Linked DNA regions of Caulobacter sp. FWC2. The protein of the gene in region 2 binds, or shares a complex with, the protein of the main gene of each other region. Links are inferred from orthologs where the notes say so. Each region holds a gene or a part of one and is shown on either strand. Other genes may lie near its edges. The genes, in order: secA and secY.

Evidence for each region.
Region 1: the proteins of secY (region 2) and secA are in contact, whole or in part, in a crystal structure (PDB 3DIN), measured with the Thermotoga maritima proteins. The link is inferred for Caulobacter sp. FWC2 from one-to-one orthologs. Residues at the interface, in WP_004081795.1 of Thermotoga maritima: Glu108, Gly109, Glu110, Glu111, Ala236, Glu237, Arg238, Arg239, Ile240, Thr241, Ile242, Gln243, Tyr244, Ala245, Arg246, Arg247, Val248, Thr249, Gly250, Arg251, Arg252, Val253, Tyr254, Gly256, Ala257, Ser258, Thr259, Tyr260, Leu261, Pro262; in WP_004082002.1 of Thermotoga maritima: Glu261, Ala262, Arg263, Lys300, Ala301, Arg302, Thr303, Ile304, Ile305, Leu323, Tyr324, Asp325, Pro326, Val329, Ser330, Tyr333, Ile336, Lys340, Phe345, Val349, Glu363, Phe364, Tyr374, Ser375, Gly376, Gly377, Glu393, Ile395, Thr482, Ser483.

The regions. Positions count from the first base shown.
Region 1 is NZ_PEBF01000001.1:855,734-865,422, forward strand. Bases 3,451-6,793 are described here. They hold secA (preprotein translocase subunit SecA), read right to left. Parts: upstream 6,420-6,793; coding sequence 3,651-6,419; downstream 3,451-3,650. Other genes in these bases: CSW62_RS04065 (methyltransferase domain-containing protein), read left to right, coding at 3,451-3,468; CSW62_RS04075 (peptidyl-prolyl cis-trans isomerase), read left to right, coding at 6,717-6,793. Also shown: CSW62_RS04050 (DUF2855 family protein), read left to right, coding at 1-500; CSW62_RS04055 (helix-turn-helix transcriptional regulator), read right to left, coding at 660-1,364; CSW62_RS04060 (MFS transporter), read left to right, coding at 1,450-2,805; more of CSW62_RS04065, read left to right, coding at 2,869-3,450; more of CSW62_RS04075, read left to right, coding at 6,794-7,697; bifunctional glutamate N-acetyltransferase/amino-acid acetyltransferase ArgJ, read left to right, coding at 7,709-9,199; nadC (carboxylating nicotinate-nucleotide diphosphorylase), read right to left, coding at 9,243-9,689. UniProt on the Escherichia coli protein: Required for protein export, interacts with the SecYEG preprotein conducting channel.
Region 2 is NZ_PEBF01000001.1:3,378,432-3,382,798, forward strand. Bases 704-3,694 are described here. They hold secY (preprotein translocase subunit SecY), read right to left. Parts: upstream 2,882-3,694; coding sequence 1,526-2,881; downstream 704-1,525. Other genes in these bases: CSW62_RS16140 (adenylate kinase), read right to left, coding at 820-1,389; rplO (50S ribosomal protein L15), read right to left, coding at 3,115-3,600. Outside these bases: rpsK (30S ribosomal protein S11), read right to left, coding at 1-263; rpsM (30S ribosomal protein S13), read right to left, coding at 276-644; rpmD (50S ribosomal protein L30), read right to left, coding at 3,787-3,972; rpsE (30S ribosomal protein S5), read right to left, coding at 3,976-4,367. UniProt on the Escherichia coli protein: The central subunit of the protein translocation channel SecYEG. Consists of two halves formed by TMs 1-5 and 6-10.

The DNA.
Region 1 (9,689 bases), 2.5 Mb from region 2 along the record:
TGAAGCGGCGCGGCGGGGTCAAGATCGTCGGCCTGACCTCGCCCCGCAACAAGGCGTTCGTCGAGGGGCTGGGGTTCTACGACGCGGTGGTGCTTTACGACGACCTGGCGAGCGCGCCGATCGAGGGGCCGGCGGCGTTCGTCGACTTCGCGGGCGATGCGGCGGTGCTGGCGAGCGTGCACAACCGGTTCGCCGATGATCTGAAGGCCTCGATCCTGGTCGGCGGCACCCACTGGGAGGCGCCGCGCGCCCAGGCCGCTCTGCCCGGTCCGACACCGGCCTTCTTCTTCGCGCCGGACCGGATGGCCAAGCGCCGTCAGGACTGGGCGCCGGGTGAGTTCGAGCGGCGGTATGGCGCGGCTTGGTCCGGCTTCGTGGCGGATGCGCCGCAGTGGTTGACGGTGGAGACCGGACAGGGACGCGAGGCGGTTCAGGCGGCTTACCTGGCGCAGGTTGACGGCGGAACGCCGGCGGATGTGGGGGTCGTGCTGCGGCCTTAGAAGACGCGCGGGAGCTCTCTCTCCTCCCCCTTTATGGGGGAGGGGGACCGCCGAACGGCGGTGGAGGGGGTCTGCGCCGCCCCATTGAGTCATGACTAGCCCCCTCCGTCTCGCCGCGCTTCGCGGCGATCCACCTCCCCCATAAAGGGGGAGGAGAGATCAAGCGGCTGCCCGCCCCTCATCCTCCAGGCTGACCCCCAGCCGCTCCCGCAACGCCAGCGCCCCCTCCGGCGTCACCCTGACCGCCCGGCCCTTGGCCTCCAGCGCCAGCCAGCCGCGCGCGGTCATGGCTTCCTGCAGCTTCACCCCCAGCGGCCCAGCCAGGTGATGCCGCCGCTCGGTCCAGTCCAGGCACTGGCGGGCGACGCCGCGGGGCGAGTGCAGGGCGTCCACGGCGACGCCCAGGTCCTCGAACCAGACCCGGCCCTCGGCCGTGACGTCGTAGAGCTTGCCCTCCGCCGGCCGGAGCAGGTCGCGCTCGACCAGCGCTTCGCAGACCTTCACGCCCAGGCGCCCCGCCAGGTGGCCGTAGCAGCATCGCGCGTCCCGCAGCGCCCGGGCCTTGGGCGAGCGCGGGATCTCCAGCGACCGCACCGGCGCGGCCAGCACCGACAGCGCCTCGATCGCATGGGCCACCTCGGCGCTGGCCAGGCGGTAGTAGCGATGCCGCCCCTCGCGCTCGACCGCCAGCAGGCCGCCGTCGACCAGCTTGACCAAGTGGTTGCTGGCCGCCTGGGCGGTGACGCCTGCGGCCCAGGCCAGGGCGCTGGCGGGCTGGGCGCGGCCGTCCTGCAAGGCCTGCAGCATGGCCGCGCGGGTCGGGTCGCCGATCAGGGCGGCGGGGGAGGCGATATTGGCGTCCATGGCGGGCATCTTAGACCGATCGCCGCCGGAATGGTTCATCGGCGCGTGTAGCAATCGGGCGCCGGACCGGGGCATGACGACGACCATGAGCACCGCGTCTTCTCCCGCTTCCCGCCTGCCCCTGATCACGACCGCCGCCAGCTTCGGCCTCCTGGTCACCCAGCTGGACGTGACCATCGTCAATGTCGCGCTGGACGCCATCGGCACGGCGTTCGACGCCCCGACGGCGCAGCTGCAATGGGTGGTCGACGCCTATGTGCTGGCCCTGGCGGCCATGCTGCTGTCGGCCGGGGCGATCGGCGATCGGGTGGGGCCCAAGCGGGCGTTCATGGCGGGTCTGGCGCTGTTCGGGCTCGCCTCGGCGGCCTGCGGCTTCGCGGGAAGTCCGCTGGCCCTGATCCTGGCCCGCGTGGTCCAGGGCGCGGCCGGAGCGCTGCTGATCCCGTCGTCCCTGGCCCTGATCGCCCACGCCGCCCACGGCGACCACAAGGCGCGCGCGGCGGCGGTCGGCTGGTGGACCGCCGCCGGCGGGGTGTCGATCGCCGCCGGACCGGTGCTGGGCGGCCTGCTGGTCGAGGCGGTCGGCTGGCGCTGGGTGTTCTTTGTCAACCTGCCGCTCTGCCTGATCGGCGCGGTGCTGACCCAGGTCGTGGCGTCGGCGACGCCGCCCAAGCCCAGGGTTCCGTTCGACATCCCCGGCCAGGTCCTGGCCGTCGCCGCCGTGACCCTGCTGGTGGGCGGGCTGATCGAGGGCGGACATCGCGGCTGGAACGGCGGACCGCTGGCCGCCCTGGTCGCCGGCGTGCTGCTGGCCGTCGCCTTCGTGCTGGTCGAGCGCCGCTCCAAGCATCCGGCCATGCCGCTGGCGGCCTTCCGCAAGCGTCCGGCCTGGACGGCGGTGGCGGTCGGATCGGCGCTGAACTTCACCTACTATGGCCTGATCTTCGTGCTGGGCCTCTACATGCTGCGGACCCTGCATTGGGCGCCGGGCAGGGCCGGGATCGCCTTTCTGCCGCTGACGGCGACCTTCGTGCTGTCGAACCTCGTCAGCGGCGGCCTGGTGGCGCGGCTGGGGGCGCGTACGGTGACGACGGGCGGGCTGCTGATCGCCGCCTGCGGCTACGCCCTGACCGCCCGGCTGGGCGCGGACAGCGGCCTGCTGGAGATGCTGCCCGGCTTTGCCTTGATCCCCGGCGGCATGGGCCTGGCCATTCCGACCCTGACCAGCGGCCTGCTGGCCAGCGTCGACCGCCACGACGCCGGCGCGGCCTCGGGCACGCTCAACGCCTGCCGCCAGGTCGGCGGGGCAGCCGGCGTGGCGATCTTCGGGGCGTTGGCCAGCGCGGACATCGTCTGGGGGCTTAGGATCTCGGGCGTCGTGGCAGCGGCTCTGCTGGTCGCGGCCAGCGCCCTCACGGCCCGCGTCGACAGGGCGGCTTGACCTCGGGGCGGGGTTCGCCGCCTGCTGGCGGTCCGGCGAATCTCGCCCGACCAAGGCTCCGCGATGCACGAATCCAGCAAGTCCGTCTTCCACAAGATCAAGGATTCGCGCTACGCGACCCGCTACATCGTCGGCGACGGCATCGACATCGGGGCCGGCGAGGATTCGATCGGCCAGTACTACGAGTTCTTCCCGCTGATGAAATCGTGCCGTGGCTGGGACCTGCCCGACGGCGACGCCCAACTGATGGCCAGCGTGCCGGACGCGACCTTCGACTTCGTCCACTCGTCCCACTGCCTGGAGCACATGCGCGATCCCAGGGAAGCGCTGGAGAACTGGCTGCGGATCCTAAAGCCTGGCGGCCACCTGGTGTGCCTGATCCCCGACGAGGATCTCTACGAGCAGGGCGTGTTCCCCTCGACCTTCAACACCGACCACAAGCACACCTTCACGATCTTCAAGAAGGCCTCCTGGTCCAGCGCCAGCATCAACCTGACGCAGCTGCTGGCCAGCCTGTCGGCCGATGTCGAGATCAAGAAGATCGAGCTGATGGACGCCACCTTCCGCTACGACTTCAACCAGCGGATCGGCGTGGACCGCTTCGACCAGACCCGCACGGCGGTCGGCGAGTGCGCGATCGAGTTCGTGCTGAAGAAGCTTTAAATGAGCTCCCTTCCCCCTTGATGGGGGAAGGGCGGGGATGGGGGTGACACGGCGGTTCCGCCTGCACGGCCCTGCCCACCCCCACCCAACCCTCCCCCATCCGCCGACGGGAGGGCTCAAAGCAAAACGCCCGCCCCGGTCTCCCGGGGCGGGCGCTTCAAAACTCAGACCTCAGCCTCGCCTCAGATCAGCGAGCCGTGGCACTGCTTGAACTTCTTGCCCGAGCCGCAGGGGCAGGGGGCGTTGCGGTTGGTGCGTTCCCATTCTTCCGGCAGGGACGAGATCGGCAGGCCCTGGCGCTGTTGCGGCGACAGGCCGTCCGGGATGGCGCCGGCGACGGCGGCGTTCTCGCCGGTCAGCGGGTCCAGGTGGACCTCCTGGAGGCCCTCCAGCGACGCGTGCGGGATTTCCGGCTCGGCATAGGCGATCTCGACCGTCATCAGCCAACGGGTGGTGTTGGTGCGCAGGTCGCCCAGCAGCTTCTCGAACAGCGAGAAGGCCTCGGTCTTGTACTCGTTCAGCGGATCGCGCTGGCCGTAGCCGCGCAGGCCGATGACGTTGCGCAGGTGGTCCAGGTGCATCAGGTGCTCGCGCCACTGCAGATCGATCATCTGCAGCAGGAAGTTCTTCTCGACCGAGCGCATCTGCTCGGGCGTGATGATCACTTCGCGCTGGGCGGCGTACTCGTCGGCCGCCTTGGTCAGGCGGTTCTTGATCTCTTCGTCGGCGATGCCTTCCTCGGCGGCCCAGGCCTCGATCGGCAGGTCCAGGCCCAGGATCGACTGGACGCGTTCCTTCAGGCCCTCGATGTCCCACTGCTCGGCATAGGCCTTGGGCGGCAGGTGGCGGGCGATCAGGTCGTCGATCGTGTCGTGACGCATCTCGACGATGATGTCCGAGAGGTCGCTGGACTCCATGAACTCCTGGCGCTGCTCGAACACGGCCTTGCGCTGATCGTTGACGACGTCGTCGTACTTCAGGAGGTTCTTGCGGATCTCGTAGTTGCGCTGCTCGACGCGCTTCTGGGCGGTGGCGATGGCGTTGTTCAGCCACTTGTGGGTGATCGCCTCGCCTTCCTGGACGCCGAAGGTGCGCATGATCGCGTCCAGGCGCTCGCCGGCGAAGATGCGCAGCAGGTCGTCCTCGCACGACAGGAAGAACTTCGACCGGCCCGGGTCGCCCTGACGGCCGGTGCGGCCGCGCAGCTGGTTGTCGATGCGACGGCTTTCGTGGCGCTCGGTGCCCAGCACGAACAGGCCGCCGGCGGCCAGGGCCTTTTCCCGGGCGACGACGATTTCGGCCTCGAGGCGCTTGCGCTCCTCGACTTCGTCCTCGTGGCTGATCTCCAGCCCCATGCCCTTCTGCTGCTGGCGCCAGTTGGCCAGGCGCATGTCGATATTGCCGCCCAGCTGGATGTCGGTGCCGCGGCCGGCCATGTTGGTGGCGATGGTCACCGCGCCGGGCACGCCCGCGTCGGCGACGATGCCGGCTTCCTGTTCGTGGAAGCGGGCGTTCAGCACCTGGTGCGGGATGCCCTTCTGCTTCTTGCCGTTGTTCTCGAACGCGAAGCTGGACAGCAGCTTGGACAGTTCCTCGGACTTCTCGATCGACACGGTGCCGACCAGGATCGGCTGGCCGCGCACGTGGCAGTCGGCGATCTGCTTGAGGATGGCCTCGTTCTTCTCGCGCTCGGTGCGATAGACCTCATCGTCGTCGTCGATGCGCTTGATGACGCGGTTGGTCGGGATTTCCGAGACGCTCATCTTGTAGATGTCGTCGAATTCCTGGGCTTCCGTCGACGCCGTGCCGGTCATGCCCGACAGCTTCTTGTAGAGGCGGAAGTAGTTCTGGATGGTCACCGAGGCCAGGGTCTGGTTCTCGGGCTGGACGTCGGCGCCTTCCTTGGCCTCGATGGCCTGGTGCAGGCCTTCCGACAGGCGGCGGCCCGTCATCATGCGGCCGGTGAACTCGTCGATCAGGATGACCTCGCCGCCCTTGACGATGTAGTCCTTGTCGCGCGTGTACAGCACGTTGGCGCGCAGGGCCTGGTTGACGTGGTGGACCACCGAGACGTTGGCCGCGTCGTAGAGGCCCGCCGAGTCCTCGGCCAGGTGGCCGCCCGACATCAGGATCTCTTCGATCTTCTCCTGGCCGTCCTCGGTCAGGATGACCTGCTTCTGCTTCTCGTCGTGGTCGTACGTGCCCTTGTCCTGGATCAGCTGCTTCACCAAGACGTCGATCGTCTTGTAGAAGCTGCTGCGGTCCTCGGTGGGGCCCGAGATGATCAGCGGGGTGCGGGCTTCGTCGATCAGGATCGAGTCCACTTCGTCGACGATGACGAAGTTGTGGCCGCGCTGGACCATTTCCTCGACGCTGTAGACGAGGTTGTCGCGCAGGTAGTCGAAGCCGAATTCGTTGTTGGTGCCGTAGGTGATGTCGCTGCGATAGGCGCGCTGACGCTCACCCTGGCTCAGGCCGTTGACGATCACGCCATAGCTGAGGCCCAGGAAGGTGTAGATCTGGCCCATCCAGTCGGCGTCGCGGCGGGCCAGGTAGTCGTTGACGGTAATGACGTGGACGCCCTTGCCTTCCAGGGCGTTGAGGTAGGTCGGCAGGGTGGCGACCAGGGTCTTACCTTCGCCCGTGCGCATTTCCGAGATGCCCGAGAAGTGCAGCACCATGCCGCCGACCATCTGGACGTCGAAGTGGCGCATGCCCAGCACGCGTTTGCCGGCCTCGCGCACCACGGCGAAGGCCTCGTTCAGCACGTCTTCGAGCGTTTCACCCTTTTCAAGGCGGGCCTTGAATTCGGCGGTCTTGCCCCTCAGCGCCTCGTCCGAGAGGGCCGCGTATTCGGGTTCCAGAGCGTTGATCTTGGCGACCCGCGCGGCGAAGGCCTTGACCTTGCGTTCGTTGGAAGAGCCGAAGAGCTTTTTGGCGAGACCAAGCATGCGGGGGGAATCCGGTAGGACGGTTTGACGAGGAGGCCGGCGCTAAGGCTGTGCGGCCTCGACTACGGTAGATGAAGTCGCGCTGGATTAGCGGATAAATCCGCTATTCCGGTGCGGCCGGAGACTTAAGCACCGACCCTCATGGTGTCAACGCGAAGACCCCGGCGTTAGTAAGGCTTCTCGGGCCCTTAGTGTCCGTACTGCCTCAGTTTTCGCGAGCTCGAACGCTTTCGGCGCCGAAGCCGTTTCCTCTTGGCGAAAAACCGCGCTAGAGCGGCTTCAGCAAAGCCGGAGATCTTGGCCTTGAAGACCACTTCCCGCCTGATGAGCGCGCTCAGCGTCGTCGCCTGCGTCCTGGTGCTGGCCGCGTGCGGCCAGAACAAGGTCGCCGACAAGCCGCCGGAGCCCGGCGACACGGCCGTGGCGCGCGTCAACGGCCAGGTGATCTGGGCCTCCGACGTGAAGCGCGAGGCCGTGGCCCAGGGCCTGATCAGCGAGGGCGAACCGCTGGACATCTCCAGCGAGGTGTTCCGCCAGCGCCTCGACGAAGTCATCGACCAGAAGCTGCTGGCCTCCGAGGCCATCAAGCGCAAGATCGACAAGGAGGCTGTAGCCCAGCGCCGCCTGGCCGCCGCCCGCGAACGCATCCTGGGCGACATGCTGGTCGAGGGCGTGGTCGAGAAGGCCGTCACCGAGGACGCCATCCGCAAGCTCTATGCCGAGCAGCAGAAGCTTTCGAAGCGCTCGGAAGAGATCCGCGCCCGCCAGATCATCGTCGGCAGCCAGGCCGAGGCCGACAGCATCAAGAAGCTGCTGGCCTCCGGGGCCTCGTTCGACGCCCTGGCCATGGAGCGCTCGACCGACCAGGCCACCCGCTTCAACGGCGGCGACCTGGGCTATTTCACCCTGGACGTCATGCCCGAGCCCTATGGCGTGGCCCTGAAGGACGCCCAGAAGGGCGCGCTCGTCGGTCCGTTCGCGGCCGAGGGCGGCTGGGTCATCGTCAAGGTCGAGGACAAGCGCACCGAGGAGCCCATCACCCTGGAGGCGGCCCGCCCGCAGATCGTGCGCTTCCTGACCTATGATCAGGTCCGCGACGTGCTCGAGAAGCTGCGCGGCTCGGCCAAGGTCGAGATGCTGGTCGGCAAGCCCCAGGACGTGTCCGGCGCGGCCGGCGCTCAGGAGCCGGCTTCCGCCCCGGCGGAGCTGCAAGGCGCCGCGCCGGCCTCGGCGCCGGCCGCGCCGCCCGCCCAACCTACCCAACCCGCCAAGAAGTAAGAGCGGCCCATATGACCAAGACTCCCCAGAAGGCCGACAAGACTTCGGGCAAGACCACCGTCGCGAAGGCCCCCGAGGCCGCCCAGGGTTCGGCCAATCCCGTCGCCGCCGCCGGCGCCGCCCTTGAGCGCGCCCTGGTCGACCCGCTGACCTCGGCCTTGAAGCGCGCCGGCCTGCGCCGCGGTCAGAAGTCGGCCGGCGAGGTCGCGACGCCTCCGGCTGCTCCGGCGCCCGCCAAGCCTGTCTCAGGGGGCGCGGGCAAGCCCGGCCTGGCGATCTCGCCCCTGGCCGTGCCGTTCCCGGTGATCCCGCCGATCGCCGGCGTCGAGATCGCCACTGGACGCGCCGGCTTCTACAAGCACGAGCGCGAGGACCTGGTCCTCATGCGCTTCGCCGAGGGAACCTCGGCGGCGGGGGTCTTCACCCGGCACGGCGTCGGCTCGGCGCCCGTTGACTGGTGCAAGCGCCAGCTGGCCGCGTCCGGCGGCGCGGACGTCCGCGCCCTGGTCGTCAACGCCGGCTGCGCCAACAGCTTCACCGGCCGTCCCGGCGCGGACGCCGTGCGCCGCGTGGCCACGGCCGTGGGCAAGCGCCTGGACTGCCGCCAGCGCGACGTGATGATGGCCTCCACCGGCGTCATCGGCGTCATCCTGGACGACAGCAAGATCACCGCCCGCCTGCCCGAGGTCGAAGCCCGCCTGACGGCCGACGCCTGGGCCGAGGCTGGCCGCGCGATCATGACCACCGACACCTTCCCCAAGGGCGCCTACGCTACGGCGATGATCGACGGGCATGAAGTGAAGATCGCCGGCATCGCCAAGGGCTCGGGCATGATCGCGCCCGACATGGCGACCATGCTGGCCTTCGTCGCGACCGACGCGGCCATCGCGCCCGCGGCGCTGCAGACCCTGGTCAGCCTCTATACCCGCACGACCTTCAACTGCGTGACGGTGGACGGCGATCGCTCGACCAACGACACCCTGCTGTTGTTCGCCACCGGCCAGTCGGGGGCGCCCAAGATCCACCGCGCCGGCGACAAGCGCCTGGCCGACTTCCGCGAGAAGCTGGAAGCGGTGTTGCTGGATCTGGCGCTGCAACTGGTCAAGGACGGTGAAGGGGCGACCAAGTTCGTCAAGATCACCGTCAACGGCGCGCAGAGCCCCGCCTCGGCTCGCAAGATCGCCCGCACCATCGCCGAGAGCCCGCTGGTCAAGACCGCCTTCGCCGGCGAGGACGCCAACTGGGGCCGGATCGTCATGGCCGTGGGCCGCGCCGACGAGCCGGTCGCCCGCGAGAAGATCAGCGTCAAGTTCGGCGACCTCTATGCCGCCCGCGACGGCCTGATATCGGCCGAATACGACGAGGCCAAGATGAGCGCCTACGTCAAGAACCAGCAGTTCGAGGTCAGCGTCGACGTCGGCGTCGGCAAGGGCTCGTCCACGGTGTGGACCTGCGACCTGACCAAGCAGTACGTGGCGATCAACGGCGACTACCGGAGCTAGGCCTTTCTCCCTCCCTCAAAGAGGGAGGGAGCTCGCCTGGCCGCTAGTTGGCGTCCAGCCCGATATCCAGCACCGGCGCCGAGTGGGTCAGGGCGCCGACGCTGATCACGTCGACGCCGGTCTCGGCGATGGCGCGGACGGTGGTGAGGTTCACCCCGCCCGAGGCCTCCAGCACCGCGCGGCCCTTGGCCAGGCGGACGGCGGTCGCCAGATCGGCGAGGCTGAAGTTGTCGAGCATCACCACGTCCGGCCCGTGCTTTAGGGCCTCGTCCAGCTGGTCCAGGCCGTCGACCTCGACCTCCACCTTGACCAGGTGGCCGGCATGGGCGCGGGCTCGCCTCACGGCTTCGCCCACCCCGCCGCAGGCGGCGACGTGGTTGTCCTTGATCAGGATGGCGTCATCCAGGCCGAAGCGGTGGTTGACCCCGCCGCCGCAGCGGACGGCGTACTTCTCCAGGGCGCGCAGGCCCGGCGTGGTCTTGCGTGTGTC
Region 2 (4,367 bases):
CCCGACACGTTGACTTCCAGCGTCTTGACGCCGTGTTCAGCGGCCTTCTTGCCCGCGTCTTCCGCAGCCATCTGAGCGGCGTACGGGGTCGACTTGCGCGAGCCCTTGAAGCCCATCATGCCGGCCGAGGACCACGAGATCGTGTTGCCCTGGGCGTCGGTGATGGTGATCATGGTGTTGTTGAACGAGGCGTTCACGTGCGCCACGCCCGAGGTGATGTTCTTGCGTTCGCGCTTTTTAACGCGACCCGGTTCCTTGGCCATCGTCAGGCTACCTTATTTCTTCTTGCCGGCGATCGGCTTGGCCGGACCCTTGCGGGTGCGAGCGTTCGTGTGGGTGCGCTGACCGCGGACCGGCAGGCCCTTACGGTGACGCAGGCCGCGATAGCAGGCCAGGTCCATCAAGCGCTTGATGTTCATCGAGTTCTCGCGGCGCAGATCACCCTCGACGGTATAGTCGCGGTCGATCGTTTCGCGGATCTGCAGGACTTCAGCGTCGGTCAATTGATTGACGCGACGAGCTTCCTCGATGCCCACCTTCGTGATGATTTCACGCGCGGACCGTTGGCCGATGCCGTGAATGTACTGAAGCGCGATCAAAACGCGCTTGTTCGTCGGTATGTTGACGCCTGCAATACGGGCCACGTCTAATGTTCTCCTAGTCACGCACTAAAGACGCGAACGGCGCGCCCGGCTCAATCCAGAGGATCCAAACCGGCGCGCACGGATCGCGCCCTTTCGCGGAAGCGCCCCGTTATAGGGATCGTTTCGCTTCCGTCAACAACTGAATCCACCAGACATCCGGTGAATCAGGGCTTCTTTAAGCGACCACGCTCAGAGCATGGTCGATGGAACTGGCGACGGCTTCGACCGAACCCATTCCGTCCAGTTCCGTGAGCTTCCCCTGCCCTTCATAGTAAGGCAGCAGCGGCGCGGTCTGGGCATTGTACTGAGCCAAACGAGTCACGAAGACTTCGGGATTGTCGTCCGGCCGCCCCTGTTCTTCGAATCGCTTCTTGATCCGCTCGATCAGGGCTGGCTCGTCTACCTTGAGTCGGAGAACAGAGTCGATCTTCTGTCCCCGAGCCGCCAACATCTTGTCCAGAGCTTCGGCCTGAGCGACTGTGCGCGGGAAACCATCAAAGATCGCGCCGCCGGCCGCCTCGGCCTCGGGCAGACGGTCCTCGATCAACGCGATGACAATCTCGTCGGTGACCAACTCGCCGCGGTCCAGCACGCCCTTGACCTTCAGGCCGAGCTCCGAACCCGAGGCGATCGCGGCCCGCAGCATGTCGCCGGTCGAGAGCTGGACCATGCCACGCTCAGTGACCAGGCGCTTGGCCTGAGTGCCCTTCCCCGCCGCCGGCGGACCGAACAGGATCAAGTTCATTTAAGCCCCTTCGCGCGTCTGCCGAGTCTGCGCCCAGCTGATCTCCCGGTGCAGACCTAGAGCCCCGGGAAAGAAAACGGAAGCCGGTTTTGTGACAAACCGGCTTCCAACGCTTCCAATAAATGTGAAGCCCGGCTTAGCGGTTACGACCGCCGCGCAGCTTCGACTTCTTGATGAGGCCCTCGTACTGGTGAGCCAGCAGGTGCGACTGGATCTGCGCCACGGTGTCCATGGTCACCGTCACGACGATCAGGATCGAGGTGCCGCCCAGGGCGAACTGGTTCGACTTGACGGCCATCATGACCAGCTCCGGCGCCACGCAGACGGCGGTGATGTAGGCCGCGCCGATCACGGTCAGGCGGGTCAGCACGTAGTCTAGGTACTCAGCGGTGCGCTTGCCCGGACGGATGCCCGGCAGGAAGCCGCCGTACTTGCGCAGGTTCTCGGCCGTCTCCTCGGGATTGAACACGACCGAGGTGTAGAAGAACGAGAAGAAGATGATCAGCAGCGCGTAGAGCACCAGGAACGCCGGGTGGCCGTGCTGCAGCGCGCCGACCACGCCCGGCAGCCACTGGGCCCAGGACGGCAGGTTGGCCGCGTTGATGAATTGCAGGGCCGTCGTCGGCAGCAGCAACAGGCTGGAGGCGAAGATCGGCGGGATCACGCCCGCGGTGTTGATCTTAAGCGGCATGAACGAGCTCTCGCCGCCCACCATGCGGTTGCCCTGCTGGCGCTTGGGGTAGTGGACCAGCAGGCGGCGCTGCGAGCGCTCCATAAATACGATCGCCAGGATGGCGGCCACGGCGCCGATCAGGATCAGGAACAGCGGGGTGTAGTTGCCCGAGGTCTGCGACTGGACCAGCAACTGACCAAGGGTCATCGGCAGGTGGGCCACGATGCCGGCGAAGATGATCAGCGAGACACCGTTGCCGACGCCGCGGCTGGTGATCTGCTCGCCCAGCCACATCACAAACAGGGTGCCGCCGGTCAGGACCACGACAGTCGAAACGACGAAGAAGAGCGGCCCCACGCCCGCAGCGACCACGCCGGGCTGCGCTTGCAGGCCAATGGCGATCGAGGCCGACTGGAACACGGCCAGCACCACGGCCAGGTAACGGGTATATTGGTTGAGGGTCTTGCGGCCCGCCTCCCCGCCTTCCTTCTTCAGCTTCTCCCACGGCGGATACACCGTTCCCATCAGCTGCACGATGATCGAGGCGCTGATGTAGGGCATCACGTTCAGCGAGAAGATCGCCATCCGCGAGACGGCGCCGCCCGAGAACATGTTGAACATGCCGAGGATGCCCTCGGAGTTGTTGTTGAACAGGCGCGAGAACGCGTTCACGTCGATGCCCGGAATCGGGACGTAGGAACCCAGGCGGTAGACCACCAGGGCGATGATCGTGAACCAGATGCGCTTGTGAAGATCGGTCGCCTTTTGGAACGACGCGAAATTCATATTGGCTGCGAGTTGTTCGGCGGCCGAGGCCATTCAGATCCCCACGACTCTGGAGCGTGACGGCCGGACACTATCCGGCGACTCCAACGAAATTTGGCGCGGAGCCTGCTTATCCGTTTCAAACGATTTGAAAAGGGCAGGCCCGGGTAGAGGCCACAAATAGGTGAGGCTCGCCGCGATGTCACGGCGAGCCCCCTATTTCTGTCATCCCGGTCGAAACGAAGTCCCGGGAAAGCGCCAGGCGCTTATCGGGATGACATATGGTCTTAGGCTTCGGCTTCCGCCTTGGCCTTCTTGGTCACGGTGACCGAACCACCAGCGGCCTCGACGGCCTTGATGGCGGCTTCCGTGGCCGAGTAGACGGTCAGCTTCAGGGCGGTCTTGATCTCGCCCTTGCCCAGCAGCTTCACGCCGTCGAGTTCACGACGGATGACGCCGGCGGCGACGAGGTCAGCGGGAGCCAGTTCGGCGCCAGCCTTGAACTTGCCAGCGGCGACGGCTTGTTCCAGGCGCCACAGGTTCACTTCGGCGAACTCGAGGCGGAAGGGGTTGTTGAAGCCGCGCTTAGGCATACGCATGTGCAGCGGCATCTGGCCGCCTTCGAAGCCGGCGATGGCGACGCCCGAGCGCGCCTTCTGGCCCTTCACACCGCGACCGGCGGTCTTGCCCTTGCCCGAGCCCGGGCCACGGCCGACGCGCATGCGGTTCTTGGTCGAGCCTTCCTGCGGGGCCAGTTCATTCAGCTTGGTCATATGTGCCTCTCCTTGGAGATCTGCGCCCAGCCAGCGGCTGGACTCGGCTTGAAAAAATCAGAGCGCGCTTAAAACCCTAAAACGCCCCGAAACTCAATGGTGAAATGAGTTTGGGCCAAACAGGATTTCAAACGAAAACCACCCCGGCTCTCACCGGGGTGGCATATTTCGTCGTCGCGTAGCGGACTACTCGACGATTTCCAGCAGGTGCGCGACCTTGCGGATCATGCCGCGGACCGACGGGGTGTCTTCCAGCGTGGACGTACGGCCCAGCTTGTTGAGACCCAGACCAGCGAGCGTGGCGCGCTGGTCCTTTTCACGACGGATCGGGCTGCCCGTTTGGCGGACCGTGACTTGCTTAGCTTCAGCCATGACTTAGCCCTCGATGGCTTCCGGCGACGAAGCGCCGTCGGCGCGACGGCCGAGGATGTCGCCAACCTTCTTGCCGCGCTTGGCGGCGATCTGGCGGGGCGACGACTGGACCTTCAGGGCCTCGAACGTGGCGCGAACCATGTTGTACGGGTTCGAGGAACCCGTCGACTTGGCCACGACGTCCTGGACACCCAGGGTTTCGAGAACCGCGCGCATCGGACCGCCGGCGATGACGCCGGTGCCGGGAGGCGCCGCGCGCATCATCACCTTGCCAGCGCCCCAACGGCCAGCGCCGTCGTGGTGCAGGGTGCGGGATTCGCGCAGCGGGACGCGGATCATCGTCTTCTTGGCTTCTTCGGTCGCCTTGCGGATGGCTTCCGGCACTTCACGCGCCT